Regions from separate parts of the Janthinobacterium sp. P210006 genome, predicted to be linked through region 1. Evidence: predicted binding sites of a transcription regulator. Region 1 holds the regulator's gene; the other holds the start of a gene.

The links. The regulator FliA, encoded in region 1, starts transcription of late flagellar genes. The targets are predictions, from matches to a motif close to CTAAAGTTTNNNNNNNNNNNGCCGNTA.
Region 2: a site for FliA is predicted at 6,677-6,703, ahead of VPH41_RS24860 (flagellar protein FliT). Genes of this name have one in related genera too.

The regions. Positions count from the first base shown of each region.
Region 1 is NZ_JAZARD010000001.1:999,368-1,009,358, forward strand. It holds gene flhB (flagellar biosynthesis protein FlhB) at 1-256, shown strand, start outside; gene flhA (flagellar biosynthesis protein FlhA) at 253-2,349, shown strand; gene flhF (flagellar biosynthesis protein FlhF) at 2,665-3,993, shown strand; gene VPH41_RS04410 (MinD/ParA family ATP-binding protein) at 3,986-4,849, shown strand; gene VPH41_RS04415 (RNA polymerase sigma factor FliA) at 4,895-5,626, shown strand; gene VPH41_RS04420 (flagellar motor protein) at 5,608-6,354, shown strand; gene motD (flagellar motor protein MotD) at 6,360-7,136, shown strand; gene VPH41_RS04430 (translation initiation factor Sui1) at 7,200-7,562, shown strand; gene VPH41_RS04435 (hypothetical protein) at 7,635-8,489, shown strand; gene VPH41_RS04440 (flagella synthesis protein FlgN) at 8,540-9,007, opposite strand; gene flgM (flagellar biosynthesis anti-sigma factor FlgM) at 9,016-9,324, opposite strand; gene flgA (flagellar basal body P-ring formation chaperone FlgA) at 9,436-9,991, opposite strand, start outside.
Region 2 is NZ_JAZARD010000005.1:355,984-365,974, reverse strand. It holds gene VPH41_RS24885 (S9 family peptidase) at 152-2,359, shown strand; gene VPH41_RS24880 (CsbD family protein) at 2,428-2,613, opposite strand; gene VPH41_RS24875 (class I SAM-dependent methyltransferase) at 2,788-3,423, opposite strand; gene VPH41_RS24870 (M13 family metallopeptidase) at 3,492-5,555, opposite strand; gene VPH41_RS24865 (HDOD domain-containing protein) at 5,740-6,567, shown strand; gene VPH41_RS24860 (flagellar protein FliT) at 6,747-7,043, shown strand; gene VPH41_RS24855 (type IV pilus assembly protein FimV) at 7,470-8,609, opposite strand; gene fumC (class II fumarate hydratase) at 8,782-9,991, shown strand, end outside.

The DNA of each region.
Region 1 (9,991 bases):
GGAAGCGCCGGCCCTGGCGCGCGCGCTGTACAAGCACACGGATATCGGCGACGAAATTCCCGAGGCCCTGTACGGCGCCGTGGCCGAGGTGCTCGCGTATGTGTTCCAGCTGCGCAGCTATGGCAAGGGCCAGGGCGAGCGTCCGGACAAGCCGAAGAAACTGGACGTGCCGCCCGAGCTCGACCCGCAAAACCCCGCATCGCAGACACCGCCGGCAGCCGGCGCAGCAGACAAGAATAAAGGAAGTACACCATGAACGGCCTGAGAATGCCAGCCTGGCTCAGTGGAATGGGCAACAACGCCAGCAAGGGCATCGCCGCGCCGGTCATCATCATCATGCTGCTGGCAATGATGGTACTGCCGCTGCCCGCCTTCATCCTCGACATCTTCTTCAGTTTCAATATCGCGCTGTCCATCATCGTGCTGCTGACGGCGCTGTACACGGTCAAGCCGCTCGATTTCATGGCTTTCCCCACCATCCTGCTCGTGTCGACCATGCTGCGCCTGTCGCTGAACGTGGCGTCCACGCGCGTGGTGCTGACGGAAGGCCATACGGGCGCCGACGCGGCCGGTAAAGTGATTGAAGCGTTTGGTCACTTCCTGATCGGCGGCAACTACACGGTCGGTATCGTGGTGTTTATCATTTTGACGATCATCAACTTTACCGTCGTGACCAAGGGTGCGGGCCGTATCGCCGAGGTGGGCGCCCGCTTCGCGCTGGACGCCATGCCCGGTAAGCAGATGGCCATCGATGCCGACCTGAACGCGGGCCTGATCGGCGAAGACGAAGCGCGCCGCCGCCGCACGGAAGTGGCGCAGGAAGCGGAATTCTATGGCGCCATGGACGGCGCCAGCAAATACGTGCGCGGCGACGCCATCGCCGGCATCATGGTCACCGTCATCAATATCGTCGGCGGCCTGCTGGTGGGCCTGCTGCAGCACGACATGGGCTTTGCCGATGCGCTCAAGAACTACACCTTGCTGGCCATCGGTGACGGCCTGGTGGCGCAGATTCCTTCGCTGATCATTTCCACGGCCGCCGGTATCGTCGTCTCGCGCGTGGCCAGCGAACAGGACATCGGCACCCAGCTGGTGGGGCAATTGTTTGCGAAACCGCAAGTGCTGTACATTACCGCCGGCATCATCGGCGGCATGGGCTTGATCCCCGGCATGCCGAACATGGTCTTCATCCTGCTGGCCTCGCTGCTGGCCGGTTCCGCCTATCTGATCAGCAAGAAGCGCACGCAGGAAAAAGCGGCGGCCGAAAAGCCGGCCGAAGTGCCGCAAGCCACGGTGGCGCCCGAGCAGGAAGAAGCCAGCTGGCAAGATATCATGCCCGTCGATACCCTGGGCCTGGAAGTGGGCTACCGCCTGATTCCCCTCGTCGACAAGACGCAGGGCGGCGAATTGCTCAAGCGTATCAAGGGCATCCGCAAGAAATTCGCCCAGGAAGTGGGTTTCCTGGCGCCGCCCGTGCATATCCGCGACAACCTGGAATTGAAACCGTCCGCCTACCGCATCACCCTCAAGGGCGTGGAAGTGGGCGTGGGCGAAGCGTTCAACGGCCAGTTCCTGGCCATTAATCCCGGCATGGCCAGCGGCACCTTGCCGGGCCTGACCACGAGCGACCCCGCGTTCGGCTTGCCCGCCACCTGGATCGACGCCAGCTTGCGCGACCAGGCGCAATCGATGGGCTACACGGTGGTCGATGCGGGCACCGTGGTGGCCACGCACCTGAACCACCTGATCACCTCGCACGCTTCCGAACTGCTGGGCCGCGCGGAAGTGCAGTCCCTGCTCGATCACCTGGGCAAGGAGTCGCCGCGCCTGGTGGAAGACCTGGTGCCGAAGATGCTGTCCCTGTCGACCCTGCAAAAAGTGCTGCAGAACCTGCTGGCCGAGGGCGTGCACATCCGCGACATGCGCACCATCATCGAAACCCTGGCCGAGCATACGGTGCAGACGCAAGACCCGAACGACTTGACGGCGCTGGTGCGCGTGGCCCTGGGCCGCGCCATCGTGCAGCAACTGTTCCCCGGCGCGGCCGAACTGTCCGTGATGACCCTGGACAGCCGCCTGGAACGCCTGCTGATGCAGGCCATGGGCAATGGCGGCGATGGGGCCGGCATCGAGCCGGGCCTGGCCGACACTATCGCCCACCAGGCGGGGCTGGCTGCCCAGCAGCAGGAAGCGCTGGGCCTGACGCCCGTGCTGCTGGTGCCGGCGCCGCTGCGGGCCCTGCTGTCGCGCTTCCTGCGCCGCGCCTTGCCGCAGCTGAAAGTGCTGTCGCATGCGGAAGTGCCGGAAACCAAGACGATACGGGTGACGAGCCTGGTGGGGGCGCAATAGTTGGCTTTGTCAATGCCGGGGTCAGACCCTCAACACCGCCAACAGCAAGGTCATTGCCAACGTGTACGGGGGTCTGACCCCAGCCTTCGCTTGGCGCTTGCTTTTGGTCAAATAAACATCAATTTCCTGCCGGCAAACTGAATAACGGGTACTTTCCCGTCCTGTTCCTTCGATCATTTCCTCCAAGCATCGCTAATAATGGAAACTGTCCGGGTGATCTGTGTCCATGTGGAAGACAGCACTCAAGCAACAGGAGTCGATGATGGTCACACAGTTCAGCCAATATTGCGCCACCCCCGCCTTGGGAGGCCGGTCATGAATGTGAAGAAATTTACGGGCGCCTCGTCGCGCGATGCGCTGCGCAAGGTGCGCGAAGCGCTGGGCCCCGATGCCGTGATCCTGTCGAACCGCCAGGCCGATGGCGTGGTGGAAATCCTCGCGCTGGCCAATGACGATGCCGCTTCGCTGGCCTCGCCGCCGGCCGCCTCCGAAATGGCCCAGCCCCGTCCCCAGTTGCAGACCCAGTTTGCCACGCCGCCGCGCGCGGCCGCTCCGGCCCAGCGCCCCGCCGCGCCGCGCCAGCCCGCGCCGCGCCAGGCTTCCTCCGAGCCAGTGGACATGGCCCGCATGCAGCAGATGATGGCCAGCGCGCTGGCGCACGTCAAGGAAAACGCCGCTGCCGAAATGAGCGGCATGATGAATGAAATCCGCGCCATGCGCGGCATGATGGAAACCCAGCTGGCGGAAATCTCGTGGGGCTCGACGCAGCAGCGCGAGCCGCAAAAGGCCGTGGTGCTGCGCGAAATGCTGGCAGCCGGCTTCTCGGCCAGCCTGGCGCGCTACCTGATCGACAAGCTGCCCGCCGGCCTCGATGGCGCGCAAAGCATGCGCTGGATCAAGACGGTCCTGAGCCGTAACCTGAATACCGTGGCCAATGAAGACGCCATGCTGGAGCAGGGCGGCGTGTTCGCCCTGGTCGGCCCGACCGGCGTGGGCAAGACCACCAGCACGGCCAAGCTGGCCGCCCGCTGCGTGATGCGCCACGGCCCGGAAAAGCTGGCCCTGATCACCACCGATGCCTATCGTATCGGCGCGCATGAACAGCTGCGCATCTACGGCAAGATCCTCGGTGTGATGGTGCATTCCGTGAAGGACGAGGCGGATCTGCGCATCGCCCTGAAGGAATTGAAGAACAAGCACACGGTGCTGATCGATACGGTGGGCGTGAGCCAGCGCGACCAGATGGTGACGGAGCAGGTGGCCATGCTGTCGGGCGCCGGCGCCGATGTGAAACGCCTGCTGTGCCTGAACTCGACGGCTACCCAGGAAACCCTCAATGAAGTGGTGCGCGCCTACCAGGGCAGCGGCCTGGCCGGCTGCATCATGACCAAGCTCGATGAAGCGGCGTCGATCGGCAACGTGCTCGACGTGGTGATCCGCCAGAAGCTGAACCTGTTCTATGTGTCGAACGGCCAGCGCGTGCCGGAAGACCTGTACCTGGCCGACCGCGGCTACCTGATCGACCGTGCCTTCAAGCTCAAGCGCGATGCGGCGGCCACGCAGTTTTCCGATGCCGAACTGCCGCTGCTGATGGCGCAGGCAGCTGCCCGCAACAATGAAGCGCGCGGGGTGCACCTTGGCTAATTTCGATTTCGACCAGGCCGAAGGCTTGCGCCGCATGCTGGCCGGCCCGCAGCCGCGCGTCATGACGTTCCTCTCGGCCACGCCGCAGGACGACAAGGGCGCCATGCTGGTCAACCTGGGCGCGTCGCTGGCCTATGGCGGCAATGACGTGCTGCTGCTCGACGCCAGCGGCGGCAGCGATGGCGTGGCATCGCGCCTGGGACTGGCGCATGGCGCCAGCCTGCGCGACGTGGCGCGCCAGCAGTGCGGCCTGAACCAGGTAATCCACCAGGTGCCGCAAGGCTTCGGCGTGGCCAGCCTGGGCGCGCGCAACCACCTGATGGACAGCATGGACTATGCGGGCGCGGACGAACTGCGCCGCCTGGGCAAGACCTTCGAGGTGCTGGCGCGCCAGAGCGGCATCGTGCTGGTCGACGGCGTCATGGCCGACGAGGGCGACTGCTTCCCCGTGCCCCTGATGGCCTCGTCCGACATCGTCGTGCAGGTATCGACCAGCGCCACCTCGATCAAGGCGGCGTACTGCCTGATCAAGCGCCTGAGCCAGGAACTGGGACGGCGTCCGTTTGGCATTCTTGTCACGGGCGCTTCCGAATCCGAGGCAAAAGTGGTATACGATAATATGGCGCAGGCGGCGAGCCGCTACCTGGCCGTGAAACTGACTTCGATGGGGTCGGTGCCTGCCGATGAGTACCTGCACCGCGCGGCGCGGCTGGGCCGCAGCGTGGTCGATGCGTTTCCGCTGGCGGGAGCCTCGGTGGCGTTTCGCGGACTGGCCGAGCGGCTGGCCCGTTCGGCGGCGCCGGTGCTGGGCGGTACCTTGTGCCAGACGGGGAGCGCACACCATTTCAGCGCCTGAATGCAACCGTAGCACCAGATAAGACGAGAAAACAATAAGCAGCCTATGTACACGGTCAAAGGGAAATCGAACAAGGACCATTTGCTGACGGAACACATTCCGCTGGTGAAGCGTCTGGCGCACCATATGAAGGCGAAATTGCCGCCTTCGGTCGAGGTCGATGACCTGATCCAGGCCGGCATGATCGGCTTGCTGGATGCCATTACCCGCTATGAAGAGACGCATGGCGCGCAGTTCGAGACATATGCCGTGCTGCGCATCCGCGGCGCCATGCTCGACGAATTGCGCACCAGCGACTGGCTGCCGCGCAGCATGCGCCAGAACATGCGCAAGATCGAAGAGGCGATGAGCATCCTGCAGCAGCGCCTGGGCCATCCGCCGACGGAATCGGAAGTGGCCAAGCTGCTCAAGATGTCGCTGGCCGACTACCAGGAAATGCTGGGCGACGGCGGCGGTCACCAGCTCGTGTACTACGAAGATTTTCATGACCCGGACGGCAATGACAGCTTCCTCGACCGCCACTGCGTGGACGAGGACAGTGACCCCTTGCGTTCCCTGCTCGATACCGATTTCCGGCAATCCGTGATCGATGCCATCGATGCGCTGCCGCCACGCGAGAAAATACTCATGGGCCTGTACTACGAAGAAGAGCTGAACCTGAAGGAGATCGGCGCGGTGATGGGCGTGTCGGAATCGCGCGTCTCGCAGCTGCATACCCAGGCCGTCGCGCGCCTGCGCGCAACCTTGAGGGAGCAGGCGTGGACTGGTCCAGCGTAATCGGGCTGGCGCTGGCGCTGGCGGGCCTGCTGGTCGGCCAGGCACTGGAGGGCGGCAAGATGGCCTCCCTGCTGCAGCCGGCCGCCTTTGCCATCGTCATCGTCGGCACCTTCGGCGCCGTGCTGCTTCAAACGCGGCTGCGCACCTTCGTGCGGGGCCTGGAAATGCTGCGCTGGGTCTTCCTGCCGCCGGCCGACACGCGCGCCGCGCTGGCGCGCGACATCGGGCAATGGAGCCTGACGGCGCGCCGCGACGGCCCGCTGGCCCTCGAGCGCCTGATGGAAAACACGGCCGACCGCTTCAATGCCAAGGGCTTGCGCATGATCGTCGACGGCATCGCGCCCGACAAGCTGCGCCAGCTGCTCGACGTGGAAATCTCCGCCTATGAAATGGCCGAGCGCCAGGCCGCCAAGGTGTGGGAATCGGCGGCCGGCTATTCGCCCACCATCGGCATCCTGGGGGCCGTGCTGGGCCTGATCCACGTGATGGAAAACCTCACCGACCCCAGCAAGCTGGGCGGCGGCATCGCCGTGGCGTTCGTGTCGACCATCTACGGCGTCGGCCTGGCCAATCTGCTGTTCCTGCCGGTGGCGAACAAGCTCAAGGCCATCGTTTCGCGCCGCGTGCTGCAGTATGAAATCACGGCCGCCGTGCTGTACGACATCGCCACGGGCGACCATACGCGCATCATCGAAGAGCGCGTGTCCAGCCTGCTGCACGAGCACTGACCATGATGCGGCGCGCGCGCAGGAAGTATGACGAGGAACCGGACAATCAGGACCGCTGGCTGATTTCGTACGCCGACTTCATCACCCTGCTGTTCGCCTTCTTCGTCGTCATGTATGCGATTTCGCAAGTCAACGAAGGCAAGTACCGCGTCTTCCAGAACGCCATCGGCCAGGCCTTCAGCCTGGAAAAGGGCGCGCCGCCCATCGTCATGGAAGCGCCGCAAGCCATCCCGCTGCCCAATCCCGCCCTGAAACGCCGCACGGAAGCCATCCGCCGCGAGCGCGAACACATGACGCGCCTGGCGCAGGACCTGACGTCCACCCTGGCGCCGCTGGTCAAGGAAGGCAAGGTGCGGGTGACGCAGACGAGTCGTGGCGTCAGCGTGGAAATCAATGCCAGCGTGCTGTTCGACCCGGGCGCGGCGCGCCTGACGGCGGAATCGGACCAGGCCCTGCGCGCCGTGGCCGTGCTGCTCAAGGACGACACGCACGACGTGCAGGTGGAAGGGCATACGGACGTGCAGCCGATCAGCAATTCGAATTTTGCCTCGAACTGGGAACTGTCGGCCGCGCGCGCCAGCGCCGTCGTGCGCCTGTTCATCGCCAGCGGCGTCAAGGCTGCGCGCCTGACGGCCGTGGGCCACGCCGACAACATCCCCGTGGCGCCCAACACCACGCCGGAAGGGCGCGCGCGCAACCGCCGCGTGGCCGTGACGATCCTGTCGGGCATCCCCGAAACGGTGACGGAAGTGCCGACGGCGCCCGTGGCGCCGGCCAACTGAGCTCGTCAACTGCGGACTGCCGCTTGGTACAATCGCGTTTTCTTCCTTTTTATCTTTCCCCTCATGAAAAGCAGCTCCCTGGGCGGTCTCGTCTATTCCACCGAAACGGGCCGCATGTGCCCCGCGTGCCGCCAGCCGCTGGCGCAATGCGCGTGCAAGGCGCAAGCGAAGGCGGCGCCTGCGGGCGACGGCGTGGTGCGCGTGTCGCGCCAGACCAAGGGCCGTGGCGGCAAGAGCGTCACCGTGGTCAAGGGTTTGCCGCTGGACGCCATCGCGCTGGCCCTGCTGGGCAAGCAGCTGCGCACGCAGTGCGGCTCGGGCGGCACGGTCAAGGATGGCGTGATCGAAGTGCAGGGCGACCATGTCGACACCATCGTCGCTGCGCTGACCAGGCTGGGCCACCAGCCGAAAAAGGCGGGCGGCTAGCGGGGCCGCGTGCGTGCGGCACGGTGCCGCGCGCCTGTGGTAACGTGCGTTTCCTTTTATGCGCCACCTCACATGAATAACAAACTGACCGGCATCTCCATCGCCGCCGCCATCGCGGCAGCGCTGGCGTTCGTGTACTGGCCGGCGCCCGACGGCGGTGCGCCCCAGGTGGCGGCCGGTGGCCCAGCCGCACCGCAGGGCCGCAGCCTGGCCTCGTATTTCAATCTGGATGCCGCGCCCGTGCCCGCCGCGGCGCCCGTGCCCGTCACCCTGGCGCAGCAGCTGGCACGCCTGGCGGCCAGTGGCAAGCCGGAAGACGCGTATGCGGCGTATAACCTGCTCGACGATTGCATCGTCTTCCAGCGCGAAGGCCGCTTGCCGGGGCTGGAATTCGAGCTGGGACGCGAGATGACGGTGGAAGAAAAAGCCGCCCAGCAGCAGCTGTGCGCGGGCCTGACGCAGCGCCAGCGCGAGGACCGCCTCGGCTACCTGGCCGCCGCCGCGCAAGGCGGCGTGCCGGGTGCGGCCACCATCTTCCTGTCGGAAGGGCCGTTCGGCGACCGCAGCGCGCTGCGCAACCGTCCCGACGATCCGCTGGTGCAGGCGTGGAAGCGGCAAGCCATCGCCCAGCTGAAGGCGCAGGCGGACGAGGCGGAGCTGACCAGCGTGTCGACCCTGATGATGGCGTATCTGCGCGATGGCGAGGTGGTGCAGAAAGATGCGCCGCAAGCGTATGGCTACCTGCTGGCGCTGCGCCAGGTCTACGACGACATCCTCGCGCCCGGCGTCACGAATCCCTACCAGGATGAGTACTGGCACTGGCTGCAGGCGGAACTGACGCCGGAGCAGCAAGCGGCCGCCGCCGCGAAGGCGCAAGCCATCGTGGCGAAATACCGCCAGCATACGGGGCGTCCCGCGCACGGCTGAAGGGCAGCGCGGCTGCGCCTTGCCAGGGGATGGCTGTTAATTAGGGGGAATCAGCCGATGACGACGCGGCGGCTGGCCGTGTTCGTTGTCGGTTGGCCGCTGGGGCCGTAGAAATTGCCGCTCTGGGCCGTGGGGCGCATGGCGTTCAGCGCGCCTTGCGTGTGCAGCATGTGCTTGTTGACGAGCAGGCTGTTCAGGCGGTTCTGCTCTTTCGCTTCGCGCGTGGTCTCGAGCAGGGCTTTCCACAGCGATGCCGCCTCGGCCTCGCTGGCGCCGACCAGCCAGTCTTCCATGCCCGCTTCGGCGGCCGTAAAGCCGGCTGCCGCCAGCGTCTGGTGGCGTTGCGCCGCCAGCTGGCTCAATTGTCCCACCAGTGCCGTCTTGCGTACGGTGAGCTCCGCGATTGCATCGATGTCAGCGGCAACCAGATGCCGCTGTTCTTCTTTCATCAATGCCAGCAATGTGGTCATGAGCTGTTGCTCGTCGCGCAGGCTGGAAAACGGAGTCACTGATTGCATGAGGGAACCTATCTATTTCGTGAGTGCAGCAAGTCCTTGACTGTGTCGAGGAGACCGTCCGCCACTTTTTCAGAGTTGACCTGGAACTGGCCGTCGGCGATCGCCAGCTTGATGCGCTCGACTTTTTTCGTGTCGAACACGGCGCCGCTGCCGGCAGTTGCACTGGCCGCTAATGCCTGTCCTTGCGGCGACAGGCGTACATTGTCCGACGTCGTCGGTGTTGCTTGGGCTTTCTCGGCATTCCGGGCGCCGGAGGTACTCGCGGGCGCCACCGGCAGGCCGGGATTGCTTTTAATGGTGTTGTCGGTAATTTTCACAGCGTGATCCTCGTCTGGTCGAAGTCAAAAAACTCCGGGATATGTGTCATTATCGGCACCTTCTTCCGAAACTTTAGTGCGCCAGACCACAATATCGCTGTCCATCCGTGTTTAAAAAGCGACCTCCACCATGCCTCCAGCCCGCGCCACGCCGCTGATCTGCTGGCCGCTTTGCGTGCGTACCTGCACCGTCTGACCGTCGCCGGCGCTGCCGATGGCGCGTCCTTCTGATGCTACTTGGAAACCGTTGCCACTGGAAACGACGCGTACCAGCTGGCCCTGCATCACCACGGGCTTGCGGCGCAGGGTATCGAGGCGCATCGGCGTGCCTGGCGGCAGGGAAATATTCGTGCTGGCGCCCACCACCTGGGCCATGTCGGTGGCGATGCCTGCCGGCAATGCGGCCAGGTCGCCCTGCATCGTCACCAGCTGGCTGGCGTCGATGGCTTGCCCTTGCGCCAACGGTACGGCGCTGGCCACGTAGTCGCCCACGACGGCCACGTTGGCTTGCAGGTAGATCGTCCAGTTGCTTGGTGCCGTGCAGCGCACGCCCACGGTGGTCTTGCCCCAGGCGCGGGCGCCCGGCGCCATGAACGCCTGCGGCGCGGGGCAGGCGGCCAGGTTCAGGCGCGGATCGACGGCACCGACGGTGATCGTCACCTTGCCC
Region 2 (9,991 bases), on a different contig from region 1:
TTTGACGAAGGAAATACGGCCAGGACCGTCTTATTCCGTGGCCCGGGCTATCGCATAAACAGGCACGCTCTGGTATCGTCTTACGCTTAGGCAACGCTCAAGCTCGCCTCTACATGCAGTGCCATTCATTCCTCCAACTACCGAGACATCCATGCGTTTTATTCTTTGTTTTCTGGCCGCGATGGCCAGCGTTCCCGCATCGGCTGAAAAGCTGACCCTGGAACGCATCCACGCCGATCCGGCGCTGGCCGGCCCCGGCGTGCGCAACCTGAAGGTTTCGCCCGACGGCGAGCGCGTCACGTTCCTGCGCGGCCGCGCCGACAACCAGTTCCAGCTCGACCTGTGGGAATTCAAGCTGAAGGACAAGAGCACGCACCGCCTGGTCGACTCGAAGGCGCTGGTGCCGAATGAAACGATCTCGCCCGAAGAACAGGCGCGCCGCGAACGCGAACGCACGGCCAGCCTGAACGGCATTCTCAGCTACAGCTGGTCGCCGGACGGCAAGCAGCTGCTGGTGCCGCTGGCCGGCAATCTGTACCTGGTCGATGCGGCCCACCCGGACAAGGCGCGCCTGGTCGCCAAGGGCAATGTGCTGGACCCGAAAATCTCGCCGAAAGGCCGCTATGTGTCGTTTGTGCGCGATCAGAACATCTATGTGATCGACCTCAAGTCGGGCAAGGAACGCCAGCTGACCACCGACGGCAAGGGCACCATCCGCAACGGCGAAGCTGAATTCGTGGCGCAGGAAGAAATGGGCCAGCGCACCGGCTACTACTGGGCTCCCGACGATTCCGCCATCGCGTATAAACGCTATGACGAAGCGCCCGTGCCCGTCGTGCGCCGCTTTGAAATCTTCGCCGACCGCACCGACGTCGTGGAACAGCGCTACCCTGCCGCCGGCGATCCGAACGTGCTGGTGCAGCTGCTGATCGTCTCGCCGGAAACGGGCGCGCAGCGCCAGGTGGATTTGGGCACGAACCCGGACATCTACCTGGTGCGCGCCGACTGGAGCGCGGACAGCAAGTCGCTCGTGTACCAGCGCCAGTCGCGCGACCAGAAGACCTTGGACCTGGTAGCCGTCGATGCGGCCACCCTGGCGCAGCGCACCCTGCTGACGGAAACGTCGAAGACCTGGGTCAGCATCCATGACGACCTGCACTTCCTGTCGAACGGCACCTTCCTCTGGTCGTCCGAGCGCACGGGCCGCAACCACCTGTACCTGTACGACATGGGCGGCAAGCTGCTGCGCCCGGTCACTTCGGGCGAATGGGGCATCGACAGCGTGCTGGCCGTGAATGAAAAAACCGGCAAGGTGTATGTGTCGTCGAACCGCGATGCCGTGATCGACAAGCAGACCTACGCGCTGGCGCTGGACGGCAGCATGGCCGACAAGCCGCAGCGCGTGACGAAAGCCGACGGCTGGCACGACACGAAATTCTCGAGCAATGGCGAAGTCTTCGTCGACACGTATTCCGACCCGGCCACGCCGCCGCAAGTGAGCATCCGCCGCCCGGACGGCGCCATGGTGGGCTGGCTGGAAGAAAACGCGCTCAATGCCAGCCACCCGTACGCCAAGTACAAGGCCGACCACCTGCCGACGGAATACGGCACCCTGAAGGCCAACGATGGCCAGACGCTGTACTACTCCATCGTCAAGCCATCGAACTTCGACGCGGGCAAGCGCTATCCCGTCTACCTGTCGACGTATGGCGGCCCGCATTCGCAGCACGTGGCTCGCCGCTGGGGCAACAACTTCGACCAGTACATGGCGCAGCAGGGCTTTGTCGTCTTCCGCCTCGATAACCGCGGTTCGTCGCGCCGCGAGCGCGCGTTCACGGACGCCATCTATCACAACCTGGGCGCGGCGGAAGTGGCCGACCAGCTGGTGGGCATCGACTGGCTGGGCAAGCAAAGCTTCGTGGACGCGAAACGCATCGGCGTGTTCGGCTGGAGCTACGGCGGTTTCATGACCCTGCGCTTGCTGTCGGCCGCGTCCGACAAGATCGCCATGGGCGTCTCCGTGGCACCCGTCACCGACTGGTCGCTGTACGACACCCACTACACGGAGCAATTCCTCGGCATGCCGAAGGAAAACGTCGACGGCTACAAGGCCAGCACCGTGTTCGCCCACCTGGACGGCCTGAAGTCGCCGCTGCTGCTGGTGCACGGCATGGCCGACGATAACGTCCTGTTCAGCAACAGCACGCGCCTGATCGACGCGCTGGTGAACCGCGGCGTGCAGTTCGACCTGATGACGTATCCGGGCGCCAAGCACGGCATTTCGTCGCGCGCGGGCCAGCGCCACGTGTACAAGAAAATCGAGATGTTCTTCAAGCAAAACCTGGGCGTCGCGAAGTAAGGCGCGCCCCAATAAAAAACCGCCGCCTGTCTCGCGACAGGCGGCGGTTTTTTTATGCGTGCGCCAGATTACGGTTTGCGCGTAACGGTTTCCACCGCATCTTTCACGTCGCCGACTTTCTTCTGCACTTTGCCTTCGACCTGGTTTGCCAGGCCCTTGGCTTGCTGTTCTTCGCTGCCGACGATCTTGCCAGCGGCTTCCTGGATTTTACCGCCGACTTCCTTCAGTTTACCTTCGACTTGATCTTTGTTCATGATGGATCCTCACTGTAGTTGGTACATCTGTTGTCCCGCCCGCAAGGGCCGGTACTGCGGCTCACACGCTGTTGCAAACTGCTTGCTGCGTGTCGATGTGTCCATACTACGGGGTGGGGGATCAATGCTCTGTACGGTTCCTAACACATGGTCAATATGCGCGAATGTCGGCGATCACGCGGGCTTGCGCCACACGGTGGCCAGCCACGGCTGCTGGTCGCGCGGCAAGCCCGGCGGGCGGTAGTACTGCTCGACCAGGCTGAAGCCGGCCGCCTGCACATACGCGGCCCACGTTTCCTCGTCGTGATAACTGCCGTAGCGCGCGCCATTCCAGCCTTCCTGGTTCTGTCCGCGCGGGTTCGAGCTGAACAGCACGCCGCCCGGCTTCAAACAGGCGTACAGGGCGCGCAGCACGGAGGGCAGGACGGCGCTGGGCACGTGGAACAACACGGCATTGGCGAACACGCCGTCGAAGTGCGCGGCCGGCAAATCGAGGTCGACGAAATCCTGCTGCCACACGGTACAGCCGCTGTAGGCGCGCGCCATCTCGACGAAGCTGGGGCAGCCATCGACGCCCGTGGCATGGTGGCCCATGGCCGTGAACGCCTTCAGATCGCGGCCAGGGCCGCAGCCCAGGTCGAGGATCGCCAGGGGCGCGGGCTTGCCGATCGCCTGCAGCAGCGCGGCGATGTTCTGGCTGACGTCGTGGTCGCGCGTGCCTTCGAAAAACTGCGCGGCGCTGGCATCGTAATGGGCCAGGGTGCGGCCCGTGATGGCGTGGATGGGATCTTGCGGTGGGGTTGGCTTCATGGCGATCCTGTCGGTATATGCCGCCATTTTACGGTGCCGGCGCGCTGCGCGCCGGCACCCCTTTATAACTACCAGACGCGCACGCGCTGTTCCGGCGCCAGGTACAGCTGCTGCCCCGGCTGGACGTCGAAGGCCGGATACCAGGCGTCGAGGTTGCGCACGGTAGCGGCGCGGTATTGCGCCGGCGCATGCCCATCCGTGAGGATTTGCTGGCGCGCCGCCGCTTCGCGCGCCTTGCTGCGCCAGCTCACGCCATAGCCCGTGAAGAAATCGCGGTCCGCGCCCGCCTGCGCCGGCTTGCCCTGCTGCGACAGGGTGAACGCGTCATGCGCGGCCGCCACGCCGGCCAGGTCGGCCAGGTTTTCGCTCAGGGTCAGCTGGCCATTTACGGCCAGGTCGGGAAACGGCTTGTAGGCCGCGAACTGCGCCACCAATTGCTTGGACGCGGCCTGGAAATGCGCCAGATCCGCTGGCGTCCACCAGTCGCGCAGCTTGCCCTGGGCGTCGAACTGCGCGCCCTGGTCATCGAAACTGTGGCTGATCTCGTGGCCGATGGTAGCGCCGATGCCCCCATAGTTGGCCGCATCGGACGCAGCCGGATCGAAGAACGGCGGCTGCAGGATGGCGGCGGGGAAATTCAATGCATTTTGCAGCGGCAGGTTGACGGCGTTGACCAGCTGCGCCGGCATGGCCCAGGCCTTGCGGTCCGGAGACTGGCTCAGCTTGGCCAACTCCTGCCGGTAATGAAACTGTTCCGCCCGCTGCACATTGCCCAGCGCATCGCCGCGCACCACGCGCAAGCCCGCATAGTCGTCCCAGCGTTCCGGATAGCCCACGCCCACGTACAGGGTCTTGAGCTTTTCCTGCGCCTGCGCCTTGGTGGCCGGCGCCATCCAGTCCAGCTTGTCGATGCGGCGCGAGAAGGCGGCAACGATATTCGTCACCATGTCTTGCACGCGGGCTTTCGATTCCGGTGGGAAATAGCGCTCCACGTACAGCTTGCCGACGGCATCGCTGAGGGCGGCATTCGTCGCGGCCAGCGCCCGCTTGCTGCGCAGCGACTGCTGCGGCGTACCGCTCAGGGCGCTGCCATAGAAGGCAAAGCGCTGGTCGGCGGCCGCCTTCGGCAAAATGGTGCTGAAATGGTTGATCGTATGGAAGGCCAGGAAATCCTTCCAGGTAGCCAGCGGCACGCTTGCCACCAGCGCCGCGCTGCCCGTCATGGCCGTCGGGTGCCAGACGATGAAATCCGTCTGCGCGCCCAGGCCGGCCGCCTGGAAGAAAGCCTTCCAGTCCAGGCCCGGCGCCTTGCTGGCGAAGTCGGCGGCGCGCCACGCATTGTTGCCCTTGGCGACATCGGCCGAATCTTCACGGCTGGCGTGGCTCGCGGCAATTTGCTGCTCGAGCGCAAACACGCGCGCGGCACGGGCCGGCGCATCACTGTAGCCGGCCTGCTTGAGCATGGCGGCGATATGCGCCTGGTAGCCTGCGCGCAAGCCCTGCATGCGCGCGCTGTCGCCCTGGTAGAAGGCGCGGTCGGGCAAACCCAGTCCGCCTTGCAGCAGATAGGCCACGTTGCGCGTGGTGTCGTTCAAGTCTTGCGCCACCCACAGGCCAAACAGGTTTTCCGTATAAAAATTCGTGGCATTGAGGGGGTCCACGTCGGCGCGCAGGCTCTCGCCCAGCGCGCGGGCCAGTCCGGCCCGGTCGTGCACGGCGTCGATCTTCTTCAGCAGCGGCTTGATCGGCGCCCAGCCTTTCGCTTCGATAGCCGATTCATCCATCCAGGAACGGTAAAAATCGCTGACCTGGCGCGCTGCCGCGTCCGTCTGTGGCGCCGCCGCCAGGCCTTCGACGAGGCCGATGATGCGCTCGTTGGTCGAGTTGGCGAGCATGGCGAACGAGCCCCAGCTGCTGCGGTCGGCGGGGATCTGCGTGCTGCGCAGCCAGTCGCCGTTCACGTAGTCATAGAAGTCGTCGCCGGGCAAGACTTTCACGGGGGCGGCGGCCGTGTCGCCGGCGGCCTGGCCGTGCGCCTGGGCCGGCAAACCGGCCAGCGAGACGCCGGCCAGGGCGAGGACAATGGCAGCCTGGACTGGCGTCCGGGACCAGGAAAAACGCAAACCGTGCATGGCGATCCTTTCGATCAAATAGCTGAAAATGAGCTGACAATGTGCTGACAATAAGCTGTAACCAGGGCTGAAATCATAGCGTGTTTCCCGCCCAAAAACCGCTGCTGAACTTTTTTGCCCGAGCATAAAAAATCAGCCTATAGTTTCACGACCCCCGTGCCGCGTGTACGCCAAGGAGATTGCCATGCAACTGGAAGCGCTGTTCCAGCATCCCCACGCCCTGCCTGCCGCCCCGAAGATCGTCGATGAACTGGTGCGCAGTTTCGACAACCCCGCCATTGCCACGGAAGACATCGCGCGCCAGCTGGGAGCGGACCCCGTGCTGAGCGCCAAGCTGCTGCGGCTGGCCAACTCGGCCTATTACCACGTCTCGCGCAGCATCGGCACGGTGGAAGACGCCGTGCTGATGCTGGGCTTTGTAACCGTGCGCACGCTCGTCATCAGCTCGGGCCTCGTCAGCGGCTTCAAGACCGTGCCCGGCCTGAACCTGCAGCAATTCTGGCGCTACAGCCTGCACAGCGCCGTGTCGGCCCGCTGGATCGCGAGGCAGACGGGCGACAACCAGGACCTGGCGTTCACCATCGGCATGATGCATGCGATCGGACAACTGGTGATCCATGCCGCCATGCCCGAGCAAGCCATGCAGCTCGACAAGATCGCGCCCCCGCTCGATGCGCGCCGGCTGGACGCGGAACGGGTGTCGCTGGGCTATGACTATGCGCAGGTGGGCGCCGAACTGACGCGCCGCTGGAAGTTCCCCGCCGCCTTTGCCGAAGCCATCGCCGCCTTCCCCGATCCGCTGGCCAAGCCGCCGTTGAACCGCCTGGCCGCCATCGTGCATCTGGCCGCCTGGCGCGCGCGCATCGATGAAAACCAGTTGAGCAATGAGGAAATCATCGCCTGCTACCCCAGCGACGTGGCTGAAGCGCTGGGCTTGCCGCCCTCGGTGCTGGTGGACAAGATGCCGCCGCCGGCCGAACTGAGCGCGGGACTGGAAGAACTCGTCAAATAAATCTGCCGCCGCCGGACTCGCCACCCCAGCATCCATGCGGCTTGGCGGGCGATTCCGGCGCTTCGCCGGAAATCATGCAAATTATTTTCACTTTTTTTTCAAAAATACCCTCAAGTTCCCGATCAGCACGCCGTTAATCTAGACAAGCGGTAATCCATTCACTAGTTACGGGTGTGCTCATGACCTCCAACGACGTTCTCTCGATGTATGAAAATATTGCAGGAATGACCAATAAAATGGTCGTGGCCGCACGTTCGAGCGACTGGGATGGCCTCGACACCCTGGAAAACCAGTGCGCCAGCGCCGCCAGCACGGCCATGACGGGCAAGGTGCCTGCCCTGGCCGGCGCCTCGCGCCTGCGCAAGATCGACTTGCTCAAGCAAATCCTGGCCAATGACCGCGAAATCCGCACCATCACGGAACCGTGGATGACGCAGTTGTCGAATGCAATGCCGGGCTCGCGCGCCCGCATGTAAATAAGCAAGTAAGCAAGCAAGCGCCAGAAACAGCAAAAGCACCCGCGGGTGCTTTTTTTACGTCTGCCGCCTTGCCGGGAGCGTGGCATCGGCGGCGCGCGGGAAACAAGGAGGGGAATTTGGAAGGCGAGCCCCAGGTATCTCCTGGCGTCGCCTCGCTGCCGGTTGCATCCGGCGTTCGCGAGCACATCGTCGGCATCGCAAACCGCTTCCAGACCCAGGCGTTTATGCAACGCTACACCTGTTTGCCGCGCCACACTATCGTTGGTGACTGCGCCAGGCTGGGGCTGTTTTGTCGTAGAGCAAGTCCACTGAATTAATCATATCACCATATTTAAGAAACAGGCAACACGCGATACAAGCATTTTTCTGTCTTTTTTCAATATCTTTTTTTATATCAAATTCCAGCCCCGCCTTGCCCTGCCCTTAACGAGAGAACGGCTCCGCTTCCGGCTCGGCCGCCTCTTCCTCCACCGCTTCCGTCAGCACGGGCACATCCTTCTTCTTGCGGCCGAATGGCTTGCGCAGCAAGACCCAGTATTTCGATGGCGCACCCGGCCCCGCCGCCTGTTTGCGCTTGCGCACGACATACGCGACGAGCGCCGTCAACAGCAGGAAGGCCAGTGTGCCGATACCGAGCCACAGCAAGCCATTGCCGCCTGCCTTCTTTTCCTTGTCCGCCGGGGGCGCCGCGTGCAAAGGCTTGGGCTTGGCATGGGGCGCGTCCGCCACGGCCGGCGCGGCGACGGGCGCAACGGAGCCAACGGTGGCGGCCGGCAGCGCCAGCGCCTTTTGCAGGGCGCCGATCTTGCCCTCCAATTCACCGAGCTTCTCATTCAGGGCCGTATTTTTTTCATCCAGCGCCACGCACGCTTGCGCCTCCCCCATATTGGCCTGCGGCGCGCACGCGGCCGCGGGCGCCGTGGCGCGGCGCGCTGCCAGCGGATGCAGTGGCGTGGAAACCGGCGCAGGCACGGCCGGTGGCGGCACGAACATGCGCGCCGGCCGCACCAGGCCTTCGGCGCGCGCGCGGGCTGCCAGCGCGGCGGCATCGGGCGCCAACGCGGCGGAAGCGGTGCGCGGCAATGGCAACGGCACGGGCACAGGCGCGGGCGCGGGCGCGGGCGCCGGAACGGCGGGCCTGGCTGGCGCGCTGGCGGCGGGCGGCGCCGGCGTCAGCCACAAGGTGCCCAGGCGCACGATGGCCCCACTCCCATTGCCCAGCAATAAATACAGGTGCACATGGCCTGCCTGGATCGCTTGCCGCGTGCTCACGCGCACATAGTGGCGCCCAGCGCGCTCCAGCGGACTGATCGTCAAGGTCTGCAGGGCCGGATCCATGCCGATGCCGCCGCCCCGGTACACATCGGGCGACGCCAGGCGCACGGCCACGCCGCTGGCTTCCTCGGGCGCCAGGGCCGTCAGTTCGATCTCGGCCAGCAAGGGCTGGCCCACATGCGACAGCACGACCATGTCACCCAGTTCGGCCGCCATGACGGGCGGCAAGGCCAGGCTGGCGGCGGCGCACGCGATCAGGGACCAACGGGGAAGGATGCTGCTCTGCATGGACTGATCGCTTTGATAACAGGATAAATAAGGGCTACTCGCCTCTCTTTAACGGCAGGAAATCGCAAAAATATAGATGGGCCAGGGCAAAAATGATGCAATACAGCATCATCCTGTGCCTTTTTGACGTCTGGAGTACACTCGATCCACCTCCATCGATGAAAGGGATGCCATGAGTAGCAGAATCGAACGCGACAGTTTCGGCCCGATCGACGTACCCGCCGACCGGCTTTGGGGAGCGCAAACGCAGCGCTCGCTCGAGCACTTCCATATCTCCACGGAAAAGATGCCGCCCGAACTGATCGCCGCCCTGGCCACCGTCAAGCGCGCGGCCGCCCACGTCAACCTGGACCTGGGCCTGTTGGATGGCAAGAAAGCCATTGCCATCACGCAGGCAGCCGACGAAGTACTGGCCGGCAAGCATGACGCGGAATTCCCGCTGGCCGTCTGGCAGACGGGGTCTGGCACGCAAAGCAATATGAACATGAACGAAGTGCTGGCCAACCGCGGCTCCGAGCTGATCGGCGGCTTGCGGGGCGCCGAGCGCCTGCTGCACCCGAACGACGACGTCAACCTGGGCCAGTCCTCGAACGATATCTTCCCCACCGCCATCCACGTGGCGGCCGCGCTGGCCGTCGCCAACACCGTCTTGCCGCCCTTGCGCCAGCTGCGCGCCACCCTGGACGCGAAAGCGACGGAATTTGCCGACATCGTCAAGATCGGCCGCACCCATTTGCAGGATGCGACCCCGCTGACCCTGGGCCAGGAATTTTCCGGCTACGTGGCGCAGCTGGACTTTGCCGAGCACATCATCACTGCATCGCTGCCGCCGCTGCTGCAGCTGGCCGCCGGCGGCACGGCCGTGGGCACGGGCTTGAATGCCCATGTGGAATTTGCCGGCCGCATCGCGGCAGAACTGGCGCGCCTGACGGGGCAGCCGTTCGAGACGGCCAGCAACAAGTTTGCCGCGCTGGCCGCCCACGATGCCCTGGTCGCCGCCCATGGCGCGCTGAAAACCCTGGCCACGGCCCTGATGAAGATCGCCAACGACGTGCGCTGGATGGCGTCCGGGCCCCGTTCCGGCCTCGGCGAAATCACCATTCCCGAGAACGAGCCGGGCAGCTCCATCATGCCGGGCAAGGTCAACCCCACGCAGTGCGAAGCGCTGACCATGCTGTGCTGCCAGGTGTTCGGCAACGACGTGGCCATCACGGTGGGCGGCGCCTCGGGCAATTTCGAGCTGAACGTCTTCAAGCCCTTGATTGCGCACAACTTCCTGCAAAGCGCGCGCCTGCTGGGCGACGGCATGCGCAGCTTCGACGAGCATTGCGCCCACGGCATCGCACCGAACCGTGACCGCATCGCCGAACTGATGGAGCGTT